DNA from 2 places in the Tepidamorphus gemmatus genome. Region 1 is predicted to be linked to the other one. Evidence: predicted binding sites of a transcription regulator. Region 1 holds the regulator's gene; the other holds the start of a gene.
What was found. The regulator PhoB, encoded in region 1, activates phosphate uptake and scavenging genes when phosphate is short. The targets are predictions, from matches to a motif close to TGTCATNNANCTGTCAT.
Positions count from the first base shown of each region.

Region 2: EDC22_RS14055 (UDP-2,3-diacylglucosamine diphosphatase) is a predicted target of PhoB. The motif match lies at 4,373-4,389, and genes of this name have one in related genera.

Region 1 is NZ_SMAK01000001.1:58,875-66,184, reverse strand. Features, by position in the region: gene EDC22_RS00310 (aspartate aminotransferase family protein) at 1-530, opposite strand, end outside; gene EDC22_RS00305 (GcrA family cell cycle regulator) at 856-1,374, shown strand; gene phoB (phosphate regulon transcriptional regulator PhoB) at 1,564-2,268, opposite strand; gene phoU (phosphate signaling complex protein PhoU) at 2,279-3,001, opposite strand; gene pstB (phosphate ABC transporter ATP-binding protein PstB) at 3,039-3,845, opposite strand; gene pstA (phosphate ABC transporter permease PstA) at 3,886-5,178, opposite strand; gene pstC (phosphate ABC transporter permease subunit PstC) at 5,175-6,554, opposite strand; gene EDC22_RS00275 (PstS family phosphate ABC transporter substrate-binding protein) at 6,640-7,310, opposite strand, start outside.
Region 2 is NZ_SMAK01000009.1:61,144-68,453, reverse strand. Features, by position in the region: gene EDC22_RS14075 (TRAP transporter substrate-binding protein) at 1-859, shown strand, start outside; gene EDC22_RS14070 (fumarylacetoacetate hydrolase family protein) at 906-1,748, opposite strand; gene EDC22_RS14065 (OmpP1/FadL family transporter) at 2,033-3,355, shown strand; gene EDC22_RS14060 (SDR family oxidoreductase) at 3,468-4,247, opposite strand; gene EDC22_RS14055 (UDP-2,3-diacylglucosamine diphosphatase) at 4,494-5,258, shown strand; gene EDC22_RS14050 (glycosyltransferase family 4 protein) at 5,269-6,285, shown strand; gene EDC22_RS14045 (threonine ammonia-lyase) at 6,352-7,310, shown strand, end outside.

The DNA of each region.
Region 1 (7,310 bases):
GGCACCTGGTCGAAGCCGTCAACCGCCGGACCGAAACCCTCCAGGTATTTCGGCTGGCCGCCTGCGGCGATCGTCGCCAGCGTGCGGCCGTGGAACGCGCCTTCAAAGGTGATCAGGCGGTAGCGCTCGGGACTCCCCGAGGCATAGTGATAGCGCCGCGCCGTCTTGATCGCACATTCCAGCGCCTCGGCGCCGGAATTCGTGAAGAACACCGCATCCGCGAAGGAATTCTCCGTCAGACGTCGCGCCAGCTCCTCCTGCCCCGGCACCTGATACAGGTTGGAGACATGCCACACCCGGCCGGCCTGTTCGGTCAGGGCCTTGACGAGGTGCGGATGGCAGTGGCCGAGCGAGTTCACCGCGATGCCGCTGGCGAAATCCAGGTACTCCGTGCCATCGGCGGTGAACAGGCGCACGCCTTCTCCCCGCTCGAAAGCAAGGTCTGCCCGCGCGAATGTCGGATAGAGCGCAGACGTCACGGTCGTCGATCCTGATGCTGAAACGAATAATGCCGCCTCCCACGGCGGCATCATGCAGATCATAATATTTGCGTGGCCGACACTGTCAATTGCAGCGACCTGCTGGCGGGCGGCACACCGCGGGCCGCGGCGTCGGGCCGGCACTGTTGCATTCGCGAATCACCCCGACGCTTTCTGGGGAAATTGCTAAGGAAAGGTAAGCGCCGGGGTTGCCCGAGAGTCCGCCCATATTGTAGCCTTCAACCGTCGATATACGACATTTCGTGCGGCGGACCAGTTGAATCACCTATTTGTGGTGCAGGGGCGGGAGCTCGCCTGTCGGGCGATTCCGTCGGGGGTCCGGATTCCGTCCGCACAGACGATATGGAGCGGCGAAATGTCTTGGTCGGATGAGCGCGTCGAACTTCTCAAGAAGCTGTGGGGTGACGGCCTGAGCGCGAGCCAGATCGCCGCCGAGCTGGGCGGTGTGACCCGCAATGCGGTGATCGGCAAGGTTCACCGGCTCGGGCTCTCGGGGCGTGCCAAGGCGGCGCGACCCGCGGCGCCCCGCCAGCGCAAGGTGCGCCGACCCTCGCTGCCGCCGCGCCCGGCGGCACGTGTCATCGGCAACACGGTCCTCAAGGTCGCTCTGTCGCCGGAGCTCGACGAGGAGGTGGAGGAGGAGGTGGTCGTGCAGGTCCGCGCGCCGGCGGTGGTGGAAGAGCTGTTCATCCTGCCGGAGGAACGGGTCACGATCCTGCAGCTGACCGAGCAGACCTGCAAATGGCCGGTCGGCGATCCTGGCAGCGCCGAATTCTACTTCTGCGGTCGTCGTTCGGAACCCGGCATGCCCTATTGCGAACATCACTGCCGCATCGCCTACCAGCCGGCCGGAGACCGGCGGCGCGGACGCTGAGGCCATCGCCGCCCGCGCCGCCATTCGCACCGCCGGGCGGCGCGGACTGCCGCGGAAGGGCGGTGGCAGAAGTGACGCAGCCGCTTGAATGAGACAGGCGCGACCGCGCCGGTCGTGTGCACTTGCCGCACCGCTCGACTCGCCGTGCGCCCGTTCAGGGTGGATGGCCGACCGCGCGCCCCCCGGCTGTCAGTTGGCGGCGAACTGCTCGTTGAACGCGTAACCGGCGCCGCGCACCGTGCGGATCGGGTCGATCTTGCGGCCGCGATTGATCGCCTTGCGCAACCGGCCGACATGGACGTCGACGGTGCGCTCGTCGACGTAGACGTCACGTCCCCAGACACCGTCGAGCAGCTGTTCGCGGGTGAACACGCGGCCCGGGCTCTGCATCAGGAACTCCAGCAGCCGGAACTCGGTCGGGCCGAGATGCACCTCGCGGCCGCCGCGGCGGACGCGGTGGGTCTCGCGGTTCAGCTCGATATCGCCGGCCTGCAGCACCGAGGCGATGATCTCCGGCCGCGCCCGGCGCAGGATCGCCTTCACCCGCGCCATCAGTTCGGGCAGCGAGAATGGCTTGGTGACATAGTCGTCGGCGCCGGTCGCCAGGCCCCGGATGCGTTCGCTTTCCTCGCCGCGCGCGGTCAGCATGATGACCGGCAGGTTTGCCGTCTCGGGCCTCGCCCGCAGCCGGCGACACAGCTCGATTCCCGAGATGCCCGGCAGCATCCAGTCGAGCAGCACCAGATCCGGCGTCACCTCTCGGATGCGCGTCTCCGCCTCATCACCGCGGCCGACCGACTCGACGGCATAGCCCTCGGCCTCGAGGTTGTAGCGCAACAGCAGCGTCAGCGGTTCCTCGTCCTCGACAATCAGGACCTTTGCATTCCTGGCCATGTGCGTCCGCTCAGTCATCGGTCTGCGGCAGATCGGCGGTGGCGAAGCTGGACTGGTCCATCTTCGGCCGCTTCTCGAGCAAGGGTTCGCCGCGCACCAGATAGGCCACCGTTTCGGCGATGTTGGTGACGTGATCGCCGATCCGCTCGATGTTCTTCGCCGCGAACAACAGATGCGTGGCGAAGGTGATGTTGCGCGGATCCTCCATCATGTAGGTCAGGAGCTCGCGGAAGATCGACGTGTACATCACGTCGAGTTCGGCATCGCGTCCCCAGACCTCCAACGCCAGATCGACATCGCGGCGGGCGAAGCTGTCGAGCACGTTCTTGAGCTGCTCGAGCGCAATCTGGCTCATGTGGTCGATGCCGAGCACGGTCTGGCGCGAGCCCGGCTCGGACTGCACGGCAACCGCCCGCTTGGCGATGTTCTTGGCCAGATCGCCGATCCGCTCCAGATCCGACGAGATCTTGATCGCCGCCATGATCTGGCGCAGGTCCAGTGCCATTGGCTGACGCTTGGCGATCATCAGGATGGCAAGGTCCTCCACCTCGCGCTCGAGCCGATCGATCTCGTCGTCGGCCGCGATGGTGCGCATCGCCAGCGCCTGGTCGCGGCGGTTGAGCGCCGTGATGGCGTCGGTGAGCAGCTTCTCGGCATGGCCGCCCATGCGGCTGATCATCAGCGAAAGCTTCTGCAGTTCCTCATCGTAGGACGAGACGATGTGTTCGGTCATGGTCCTCTCCTGCGCCGCCCGGGAGGATGGCGTTGCCTCAGCCGAAGCGGCCGGTGATGTAGTCGTGGGTGCGGGTGTCCCTGGGATTGGTGAAGACATGCTGCGTCGGCCCCACCTCGACCAGGTTACCCAGATGGAAGAACGCGGTGCGCTGCGACACCCGCGCGGCCTGCTGCATCGAATGGGTGACGATGATGATGCAGTAGTTGGCCTTGAGCTCGTCGATCAGCTCCTCGATGCGGGCCGTGGCGATCGGATCGAGCGCCGAACAGGGTTCGTCCATCAGGATCACCTCCGGGTTGACGGCGATCGCGCGGGCGATGCACAGGCGCTGCTGCTGGCCGCCCGACAGACCGGTGCCGGGGTCGTCCAGCCGGTCCTTCACCTCGTTCCACAGCCCTGCCTTCCTGAGGCTCGCCTCGACGACTGCATCGAGCTCGGCCTTGCCGCGCGCAAGGCCGTGGATGCGCGGGCCGTAGGCAACGTTGTCGTAGATCGACTTCGGAAACGGGTTCGGCTTCTGGAACACCATGCCGACCCTGGCGCGCAGCTCCACGACATCGAGGCTCGGCTCGTAGATGTCGCGTCCGTCGAGCGTGATGCGGCCGGTAACGCGCGTCCCGTCGATCGTGTCGTTCATCCGGTTGATGCATCTGAGGAACGTCGACTTGCCGCAGCCCGACGGGCCGATGAAGGCGGTCACCGACCGCTCCGGAATGTCGATCGAGACATTGAACAGCGCCTGCTTGGCACCGTAGAAGACGCACACGTCGCGCGCCTCCACCTTGACCGGGTTCATGTCCGGGTCGGGGATCACCGTCGTCAGATGTGCCGGACGTTCCATCACTGCGGCGTCGTTCATCATGTGCTCCTTGAAGCGCCGGCTACCAGGTGCGCTCGAGGCGCTGGCGCAGGAAGATGGCGATCCCGTTCATCAGGACCAGGAAACCGAGCAGGACCAGGATCGCCGCCGATGTCCGGTCGACGAAGCCCCGCTCGGGGCTGTCCGCCCAGATGAAGATCTGCGTCGGCAGGGCCGTCGAGGCATCGAGCAGGCCGCCGGGCGGCGCGGTGATGAAGGCGTTCATGCCGATCAGCAGCAGCGGCGCCGTCTCGCCGAGCGCCTGGGCAAGCCCGATGATCGTGCCGGTCAGGATGCCGGGCAGCGCCAGCGGCAGCACATGGTCGGTGATCACCTGATGACGCGACGCCCCCAAGCCGAGCGCGGCCTCGCGGATCGACGGCGGCACCGCCTTCAGCGATGCCCGGGTGACGATGATCATCGTCGGCAGCGTCATCAGCGACAGCACCATGCCGCCGACCAGCGGTGCGGATCGCGGCAGCCCGAAGAAGCCGAGAAACACCGCCAGACCGAGCAGGCCGAAGACGATCGAGGGTACGGCGGCAAGGTTGTTGATGTTCACCTCGACGAGGTCGGTCCATCGGTTCTTCGGGGCGAACTCCTCCAGATAGACGGCTGCGGCGATCCCGACCGGGAATGAGATCAGGAAGCAGACAAGCAGCGCATAGAACGATCCGACGATCGCTCCCGACAGGCCGGCAAGCTCCGGGAAGCGGCTGTCGGCGTTGAGAAACAGGCCCCAGTTGAACGGTGTGGAGATCCGTCCCTCGGCCTTCAGCTTGTCGAACCAGCCGATCTGCAGGTCGCTGACGCGACGCTGGCTCTCCGGCAGGTCGCGGCGGATGACGCCCTTCTCGAGCTGGTCGAATGGATCGGCCGCAGGCGTCGTCAGCTCGAAGGTGCGTCCGATCAGCGAGGGATCGGCAACAACACGATCGCGCACGAAGAACTGGCTGTTGTTCGTGAGAATCTGCCCCAGGAGCCGCTGCTCGGCCGGGTCGGTGACGTCCGGGAACAGCGCCTGCAGCGACTGCGCGACGATGGCCCTGTAATTGCCGCGGGCGGGGTCGTCGGCATTGACATGGTCCGGGTTCACATAGACCGGGATGGTCACCATCGTCTGCACGAAGGCGCGATAGCCGTTCGAGATCAGCGAGATCAGCAGGACCGCCAGCAGCCCGAGCGCGACGGTGATGGCCGCGATGCCGCAGAGCTGGAGGCGCCGGTCTGCCGCATGGCGCTTGCGCCGGCGTGCGGCAGCGGTTTGGCTCGACCAGTCGAAACTCGCCGAGAGGCTTGCGTCGGAGGAACTCATTCGTACTGCTCCCGGTATTTCTGCACGATCCTGAGCGCGATGACGTTGAGGCACAGCGTCACCGCGAACAGCACCAGGCCGAGCGCAAAGGCGGCAAGCGTCTTCGGGCTGTCGAACTCCGTATCGCCAATCAGCAGCGTCACGATCTGGACGGTGACCGTCGTCACCGAATCGAGCGGATTGAAGGTGAGCGAAGCGATCAGGCCGGCGGCCATGACAACGATCATCGTCTCGCCGATGGCGCGGCTGAGCGCCAGCAGGATACCGCCCATGATGCCGGGCAGCGCGGCTGGCAGGAGCACCTTGGTCACGGTCTCGCCACGCGTCGCCCCCAGCGCCAGCGAGCCGTCGCGCATCGCCCTGGGCACCGCCTTCAGCGCATCGTCTGACAGCGAGGAGATGAACGGGATGATCATGATGCCCATCACCGCACCGGCGGTCAGCGCACTGTTCGGCGAGATTTCCAGCCCCACCAGCGAGCCGGTCTGGCGGACGGCGGGAGCAACAACCAGCACTGCGAAGAAGCCGTACACGACCGTCGGCACGCCGGCGAGGATCTCCATGACCGGCTTGACCATTTTGCGCGTGCGCTCGTTGGCGTATTCGACCAGATAGATCGCCGTGAAGATGCCGATCGGGGTGGCGACGAGCATCGCGATGGTGGCGATCAGCAGGGTACCCGTGAACACCGGGACCGCGCCGAATGCGCCCTGTCCGGCGACCTGGTCGGCGCGAATGGCGATCTGCGGTTCCCACCTCAGACCGAACAGGAATTCCGTTACCGGCACCAGCCGGAAGAACTGCCAGGCCTCGTAGAGCAGCGAGACGATGATCCCGAGCGTCGTCAGGATCGCCACCAGGGAGCAGAAGATCATCAGTCCCGAGAGCACGCGCTCGACGGCATTGCGCGCCCTGAAGCGCGGCGTCAGCCGGGACCGGGCAATGATCAGCGCGACCAGCATCACGGCCATCGCGACGACGAGCATCGCCCAGCGCGCCAGCGCCTCCCACCGGACGAGGGAGTTGGCGGCGATCCGTATTGCCTCCGTCGGCTCGGCGAAGATCCGCCCGGACGCCACGTTGCGGATCTCGGAAATGTACAGGCTCAGCTGGGCCCGATCCGCTCCAGCCGTCATCGCGTCGGGAAGCGAGGCGATCAGCAGCTGGTCGATGACCGGTCGCTGCAGCCCGAGCCACAGCAGAACCAGGACCAGCACCGGAATCCCCACCCACACCGCCACGAAGGCGCCGTGGTAACCGGGTAGCGAATGCGTGTCGCGTCCAGCCGCCACGTGAAAACGGTTGCCCGCCGACCTGCCGATGTAGAAGGCGAGGAGCGACATGAACAGGATGAGGATGAAGGCGTAACCGGCCACGACAGCCTCCGGCCCGGGGTCTGGGCATTCGTGAAGTGGACCGCGCCGATCGGGACGGCGCGGTCCGGCAGGCAGTTGCAGGGCCTCAGGAGGCCGGAGCGCTCATCTTGATGGACTGCCGGACGCGCTCCTGCATCTCCTTGATCTGGTCGTCGGGCATCACGGTCAGGCCGCGCTCGGCCAGATATCCTCCCTTGCCGATCGCCGCGTCGGAGACGTATTCCGCAAGGAACTCCTCCAGGCCGGGGATGACACCGCGGTGCGCATTCTTCACATAGATGAAGAGCGGCCGGGCGATGTCATAGGAACCGTCGGCGATGGTCTCGAACGACGGGTCCACGCCATCGACCTTCACGTCCTTCAGCGTGTCCTGGTTCTCGTAGAGGAACGAGAAGCCGAAGATGCCCAGCACGTTGGGGTCGGCATTCAGACGCTGGACGATCAGATTGTCATTCTCTCCGGCCTCGACGAACGGTCCGTCCTGCCGCATCCGCGAGCACACCTCGTTCCAGCGGTCCTTGTTGCTGTCCTTCAGCGCCTTGATCTCCGGATAGGCGTTGCAGCCGTCGTGCATCGCAAGCTCGACGAATGCATCGCGCGTGCCCGAGGTCGGCGGCGGGCCGAACACGACGATGTCAATGTCCGGCAGGTTCGGATTGATCTGCGACCACTTCTTGTAGGGGTTCGGCTTGATCTCGCCGTCCACCACGACCTCTGCGGCGAGCGCGGCAAAGATCTCGGCCTCGGTGAGGTCCC
Region 2 (7,310 bases), on a different contig from region 1:
CGGCGAGCTGGTGCCCGCCTTCGAGGTCTTCGATGCGGTCTCGCAAGGAGTGGCCGAGATGGGCCACACCGCCTCGTTCTTCTGGCAGGGCAAGATCCCCGCAGCGGTCTTCTTCACAACCGTGCCGTTCGGCCTGACTCCGCCCGAACACGTCGCCTGGGTGGAACACGGGGGCGGCCAGGCGCTGTGGGACGAGCTCTACGCGCCGTTCGGCATCAAGCCGTTCATGGCGGGCAACACCGGCTTCCAGATGGGTGGCTGGTTCAAGCGGCCGGTTGCCTCGCCGGACGATCTCAAGGGCGTGAGCATCCGGTCCGCGGGACTCGGCGCCGAGGTGTTCCGACGGCTCGGGATGACTGCGGTGGCAATTCCTCCGGGCGAGATATTCCAGGCATTGCAGTCGGGTGTCGTCGACGCCGTGGAATTCCTTGGCCCGTTCTCCGACATTGCCCTCGGTCTCGACCGGGTGGCACCCCATTATCTATGGCCGAGCTTCAACAAGCCGAATGGCACCGGTGAGGCGCTGGTATCGATTCCGGCCCTCGAGGCGCTTGACCCGGATCTGCGGGCGATCGTCGCCGGGGCTTGCGCGATGGAGGCGGCGGCGGGATTGGCGGAGGCGGACTGGATGAACGGCCTTGCGATCGCGCGCCTCGCAGGGACCGATGTCAGGCTGTCCGAGTTCCCGCGCGATGTCGTCATGGCGGCGCGCGCTGCGGCATCCGACGTGCTGGCCGAGCTCGTCGCCGGCGATGCCCAGGCGCGCCGGGTGATGGAGTCCTACGAGGCGGCGCGGTCTGCTTTGGGCGGCTGGTCCGGCCGGTCGATCGGGCCGTTCCTGGACGCCCGCACGAGCTGATCGACATGTGGCGGGCGCCGCCGCCAGGCGGCGCCCGGCCGCTGCCTCAGCGCGCGACGACCTTCTGGCGCTGGGTGCCGAGACCCTCGATCGTCAGGGTCACCACATCGCCCGCCTTCAGGAAGACCGGCGGCTTCATGCCCATCCCGACCCCGGGCGGCGTCCCGGTGGTGACGACGTCGCCGGGCAGGAGCTTCATGAAGCGCGTCACATAGCTGATCAGCTCGACGATGCCGAAGATCATGGTCTCGGTCGATCCGGTCTGCATCCGCTTGCCGTTGACATCGAGGCTCATGGCGAGCTTCTGCGGATCGGCGATCTCGTCACGGGTGACAAGCCACGGACCCAGCGGACCATAGGTGGGGGCGCTCTTGCCCTTGACCCACTGGCCGGTGCTCTCGGTCTGCCAGAATCGCTCGGACACGTCGTTGCACAGGCAGTATCCGGCCACGTGGTCGAGGGCCTTGTCAGCCGGCACCTCGAAGGCCTCGGTGCCGATGACGAAGGCGAGCTCGACCTCCCAGTCGGTCTTCACCGAATCGCGGATCAGCACGATGTCGTCGTCAGGCCCAGAGATCGAGGTCGGCGCCTTGTTGAAGATGATCGGCTCCTTCGGGATCGGCGCGCCGGTTTCGGCGGCGTGGTCGGCGTAGTTGAGGCCGATGGCCACGAAGTTGTAGGGCATCGGCACGCAGGGGCCGAGCCGGGTGCCGGCAGGAACGGTCGGCAGGCTTGACGTGTCCACGGCGCGCAGGCGATCGAGCCCGGCAGGCGACAGAACGTCGCCCGTCAGATCGGCGATCATTCCGGAAAGGTCGCGGATCGAACCGTCGGCGGCGACGATACCCGGCTTTTCCCGGCCCGACGGACCGAACCGAACGAGCTTCATAGGCAGTTCCTCCTGAGTGTGTTGCCATGTCTGGATGAAGCGCGGCGGATCATCGTGCATCGAACCGTCGGCCGCAAGCGCAACTGCGGAACATGCCAGGCTCATCGTTGCCGATCGGCAACGCCGGATGAGATTCCTGCTTAGCCAGCTCCTAATCCAGACCTGCCGCAACGGAGCATGGATTGCATCCCTCAGGCAGACAACTCTAGCGTGGACTTCCACAGACAAGGGCTCCTCCAGAGAGCTCGACTGCGGCACCCGACCTCATGGAGGAGGGGGAGGAAATGAGCAGACTTCGCGGACTGCCCGCGGCAGCCGGGATCTTTGCGGCGGCGATCGGTTGCGACGCGCTCGTCGGCACCGCCGATGCGGGCGCATTCGCGATACGCGAGCAGAGCGCCTACGGACAGGGCATGAGCTTCGCAGGGGCGGCGACCTGCGGCACGTCCGTCGCTGGGACGTTCTGGAATTCCGCGGTGGTGACCTGCGCGCAGGGTCTGGACGTCGAAGGCTCGCTGTCGTTGATCGTTCCGTCCACGGAGATCACGACGGCGGCGTTCCCGTCCAGCCTGCTCGGCCCGGGCAGTCCGCTGTTCTTCGGTGGCGATCCGGGCGATATCGGCAAGACCGCGGTCGTGCCGGCCACGACCGTCGCCTACAACTTCGATGACCGGTGGTATTTCGGCGCCACCATCAACGGGCAGTACGGCCTGAAGACGGAGACCCGGTTCAGTCACGCCGCGCAGATCTACGGCCGAGAGTCCGAGGTCTTCTCGCTGAATGTCAATCCGGTGGTCGGCTACCGGATCAACGACGCCTTCGCGGTGGCGGCAGGGCTGCAGATCCAATACTTCGACGTCATCCTCAGCCAGGCCGTCGGCATCGCACCGATCGCCCCGTCCGCCGTGCTGAACGGCGATGACATAGGCTTCGGCTTCACCGCCGGCCTGCTGATCACGCCCACTCCCAACACCGAGATCGGCATCGGCTTCCGGTCTGCCATCAAGCATGACCTGGAGGGCATGCTGGCGATCCCGCTCGTGGCGCGGCTGCCGATCGAGGTCGATCCGACCCTGCCGGAGATGGTCAGCTTTGGCCTGCGCCACCGATTCACCGACAGGTTCTCGATGCTCGGCACGGTCGAATGGACAAACTGGAGCCGGTTCGGGACCTTCACCGTGGTCAACTCGCTGAACGGACTGCCTGTGTCGCTGCTGCCATTCGAGTACCGGGACGGATGGTTCTTCGCCCTCGGCGCCGAATACGACTGGGACGATCGCTGGACATTGCGCGCCGGGGCGGCGTGGGAGCGCGCACCGATCGATGACGTCACTCGCTCGATCCGGCTGCCGGACGACGACCGGCTGTGGCTGTCGGCAGGCCTGTCGTACCACTGGTCGGAGCGTTTGCGCCTTGACCTTGGCTACTCCTTCCTGACCACCTTCGACACGCGGATCAATATCGGGCCCGGAAACCCCGTCTATGTGCCGCCGGTGACATTTGCCGCGGACGTGGACGCAAGTGTGCATATCGTCGCTGCCGGTCTGAAGTATTCCTTCGGTGGTCGGGATGCGATGGAGCCGGTGTCACCGGTCTACAGGCCGTAGCTGTCGGAGACAGGGGCGGAGGTCTCGAGCGTGCGAGCGAAATGGGCCGGCCGTCAGGGCCGGCTCGTCTCATGTCGGCGGATACCTGTCCACCGGTGTCGAGTTCTTCGCCTCAGAACGAGGCCCGGACATTGCCGCCGTCGATGAGGATGTTCTGAGCGGTGATGTAGCCCGCATGCACGCTGCACAGGAAGGCGCAGGTGCTGCCGAACTCGGACGGTTCGCCGAACCGGCCGGCCGGAATCGCCGCCTTCAGTTCGGACGCGATGTCCTCCTCGGATCGGCCCGTAGCCTTGTGCCGCGACGCCAGCATCGCCCTGATACGATCGGTATCGAAGTTGCCCGGCAGCAGGCTGTTGATGGTCACGCCCCGGTTGGCGACCTGACGCGCGACGCCGGACAGGAAACCGGTGAGGCCGGCGCGTGCGGCGCTCGACAGGTCCAGTCCGGGAATTGCCTGCAGCACCGAGTAGGACGTGATGTTGACGATGCGCCCGAAGCCCCGTTCCATCATCGGGTCGACGACGCGCTGGATGAGCTCGATCGGCGTGACCATATTCATGATGAGGCCATCGAGCATCGCCCTGCGGTCGATGTCGCGGAAGTCACGGAACGGCGGCCCGCCATTGTTGTTTACCAGGATATCGGGACTTCCGTTGGCGGCAATGAGCGCATCCTGGACATCGGTTCGTGAAACATCCCCGGGCACAGGGATCACCCTGGCGCCGGTCGCGGCGGCGATCTCGTCGGCGGTACGGGCGAGCCGCTCCACATCGACGCCGTTGATCACCACCTCGCAGCCGGCTGCCGCGAGAGCTTCCGCGCAGGCCCGGCCGAGTCCTCGGCTCGATGCGCAGACGACCGCCCGTCGTCCCCGGATACCCAGATCCATTCCCTGCTCCTTCGTGTCTGGCATAGGCCGCAGCGCTGGCGCCGCCCACCATCAATCCAATGCCCGCAGGGGCGCAATGTCCATCACGCTTGCACTGTGCGCATGGCTGCCCCAGCGGCAACAGTGTTGCACTCGGATGACAGGCGTCATAATCCTGCCAAGCAAATCACGTTATTGGCGTCTGCACTGAGGCTGCGGACGGGGGCAACCGTGCATCAACATCCTGCCAGTACGGTTTACCGGACCTTGTTCCTGTCCGACGTTCATCTTGGCACCAAGGGCTGTCAGAGTGAACTGTTTCTCGATTTTCTCAAGCATACGGACGCCGAGACCATCTATCTCGTCGGCGATATCATCGACTTCTGGCGGCTGAAGCGTTCCTGGTATTGGCCGCAAAAGCACAACGACGTCGTCCAGAAGCTGCTGCGCAAGGGTCGCAAGGGAGCCCGGATCATCTACATCCCGGGGAATCACGACGAATTGCTGCGCGATTACATCGGCACGCATTTCGGCGGCATCGAGGTGATGCGCCGGGCCATCCACATCTCGGCGACCGGCGAGCGCTTCCTCGTCCTGCACGGAGACGAGTTCGATGCGGTGGTCCGTTATGCCAAATGGCTGGCGCTGCTTGGCGACTGGGCCTATGCGACCGCGCTGCTCGTCAACACTTACTTCAATGTCGCCCGGCGCAAGCTCGGTTTCCCCTACTGGTCGCTCTCGGCGTGGTTGAAGCTCAAGGTCAAGAATGCCGTTGCGTTCATCAGCGAGTTCGAGCAGGCGCTGGCCGCGGAGGCGGCGCGGGCACGGGTCGACGGCGTCGTCTGCGGCCATATCCATCATCCGGCCGATCAGATGATGAACGGTGTGCGCTATGTGAACTGCGGCGACTGGGTGGAGAGCTGCACGGCGGTCGGCGAGCGGCCGGACGGGACACTTGAGATCATCCGCTGGCCGGTCGTCAGAGCCCAGCGGCAGGACCCGCCCGTCGAAACGGCTCGGGTCGCCGCGTGATGACGCCGTCATGAAGCGGCTGGTGCTGGCCACGGACGCCTGGCATCCGCAGATCAACGGCGTCGTCAGCGTGCTTGACCGCCTGCGGCGCGAGACGCCGGCGTACGGTCTCGAGATCGAGGTGGTCTCCCCTGCCGAGTTCAGCTCGGTTCCGCTGCCGACCTACAGCGAGATCCGCCTTGCGCTGGCCGGCCCTGCCCAGGTCGGGCGGCGCATCGAGGCACTGAAGCCCGACTTCATCCATATCCCGGCCGAAGGGCCGATCGGGATGGCGGCGCGGCGCTGGTGCCTGCGCAACGGGCGATGGTTCACCACGAGCTTCCATACCCGCTTTCCGGAGTATCTGGCGCGGCGGCTGCCGGTTCCGCCACGGCTGTCCTACGCCTGGCTGCGGCGGTTCCACAATGCCGGGCAGGCGACACTGGTTTCCACGCCGACTCTGGCGGCGGAACTGGCGTCACGGGGTTTCGCCAATCCGGTGATCTGGCCGAGGGCCATCGATACCGCGGCGTTCACGCCCGGCGAGGCGGCGGCGCTCGACTTTCCGAGGCCCATCTTCCTCTATGTCGGCCGGGTCGCGGTGGAGAAGAGCGTGGACGAGTTCCTGGCCCTCGATCTGCCTGGCACGAAGGTCGTCGTTGGCGACGGACCCCAGCGCGCCGAGCTGCAGCGGCGCTTTCCGGAGGCCAGGTTCCTCGGCGTGCATCGGGGCGAGGATCTGGTCCGGCTCTACCGCGCCGCCGACGTCTTCGTCTTTCCAAGCCGCACCGACACACTTGGCCTGGTCTCGATCGAGGCCCTGGCCTGCGGCGTGCCGGTGGCGGCCTATCCGGTGCCGGGGCCGATGGACGTCATAGGCCATTCGGGTGCGGGTGTGCTGGACGAGGATCTGCGTGCTGCCGCGCTGGCGGCGCTCAACATCCCGCCAGATGTTTGCCGGGCGCGGGCGCTCGAGTTCAACTGGGACACCAGCGCCCGCACCTTCGTCGACATCATCCTGCGGTCGAATCGCTGCGCGGTGTCCTGACGCCGCCATTTTGCTGCCCGGACCGATCCTGTAGTGTTGGCTGATCCTCCAGCGCGGAGCTTCATCATGGCGACGCCAGACCGGCGTATCCCGTCCTTCGACGACATTGAGGCGGCCGCGGCGCGGCTCGCCGGCGTATGCATCAGGACGCCGCTGCTCGCATCGCCGGCGCTCGATGCGGCGACCGGCGCACGCGTGCTTATCAAGCCCGAGATCCTGCAGCGCACCGGTTCGTTCAAGTTCCGCGGCGCCTACAATGCGATTGCCGCGCTCGATGAGGCCGAGCGCCGGCGCGGCATCGTCACCTGTTCGTCCGGTAATCATGCCCAGGGTATCGCGGCGGCGGCGCAGCTTTTCGGTGTGCCGGCCACCATCGTCATGCCGTCGGATGCGCCGCCGCTGAAACGCGATCGCACGCGGTCCTATGGTGCGCGGATCGTGCCCTATGACAGGGCGACCGGAGACCGGGATGCGGTCGCGGCGCAGGTCGTCGAGGAAACGGGAGGCGTGTTCGTCTCGCCTTATGACGATCCGGGTGTCATCTCCGGTCAGGGCACTGCGGGGGTCGAACTGGTGCAGCAGGCGCGGGAGCTCGCCGGCGATCCCGACCTGGTGCTGGTTCCGTGTGGCGGGGGTGGTCTCACCGCCGGTATTGCGCTGGCGGTTCAGGCGCTAGCGCCGTCTGCGCGCGTGATGACGGTCGAACCGGATGGCTTCGACGACCATGTCCGCTCGTTCCTGTCGGGAAGGCGTGAGGAGAATGCAGCGCGGGCCGGATCGGTTTGCGACGCGCTGATGGCGCCGCGGCCCGGCGAGCTGACCTTCGAGGTGAACCGCTCGCGCGTCGCCGGCGGCGTGTCGGTCAGCGATGCGGAGGCGCTGGCAGCAGTCGCCTACGCATGGCGTGACCTCAAGCTGGTGGTCGAACCCGGAGGCGCCGTGGCACTGGCGGCCCTTCTGAGCGGCAAGGTCGACGTGGCCGGCCGCACCGTGGTCGTGGTGCTGTCGGGCGGCAATGCCGATCC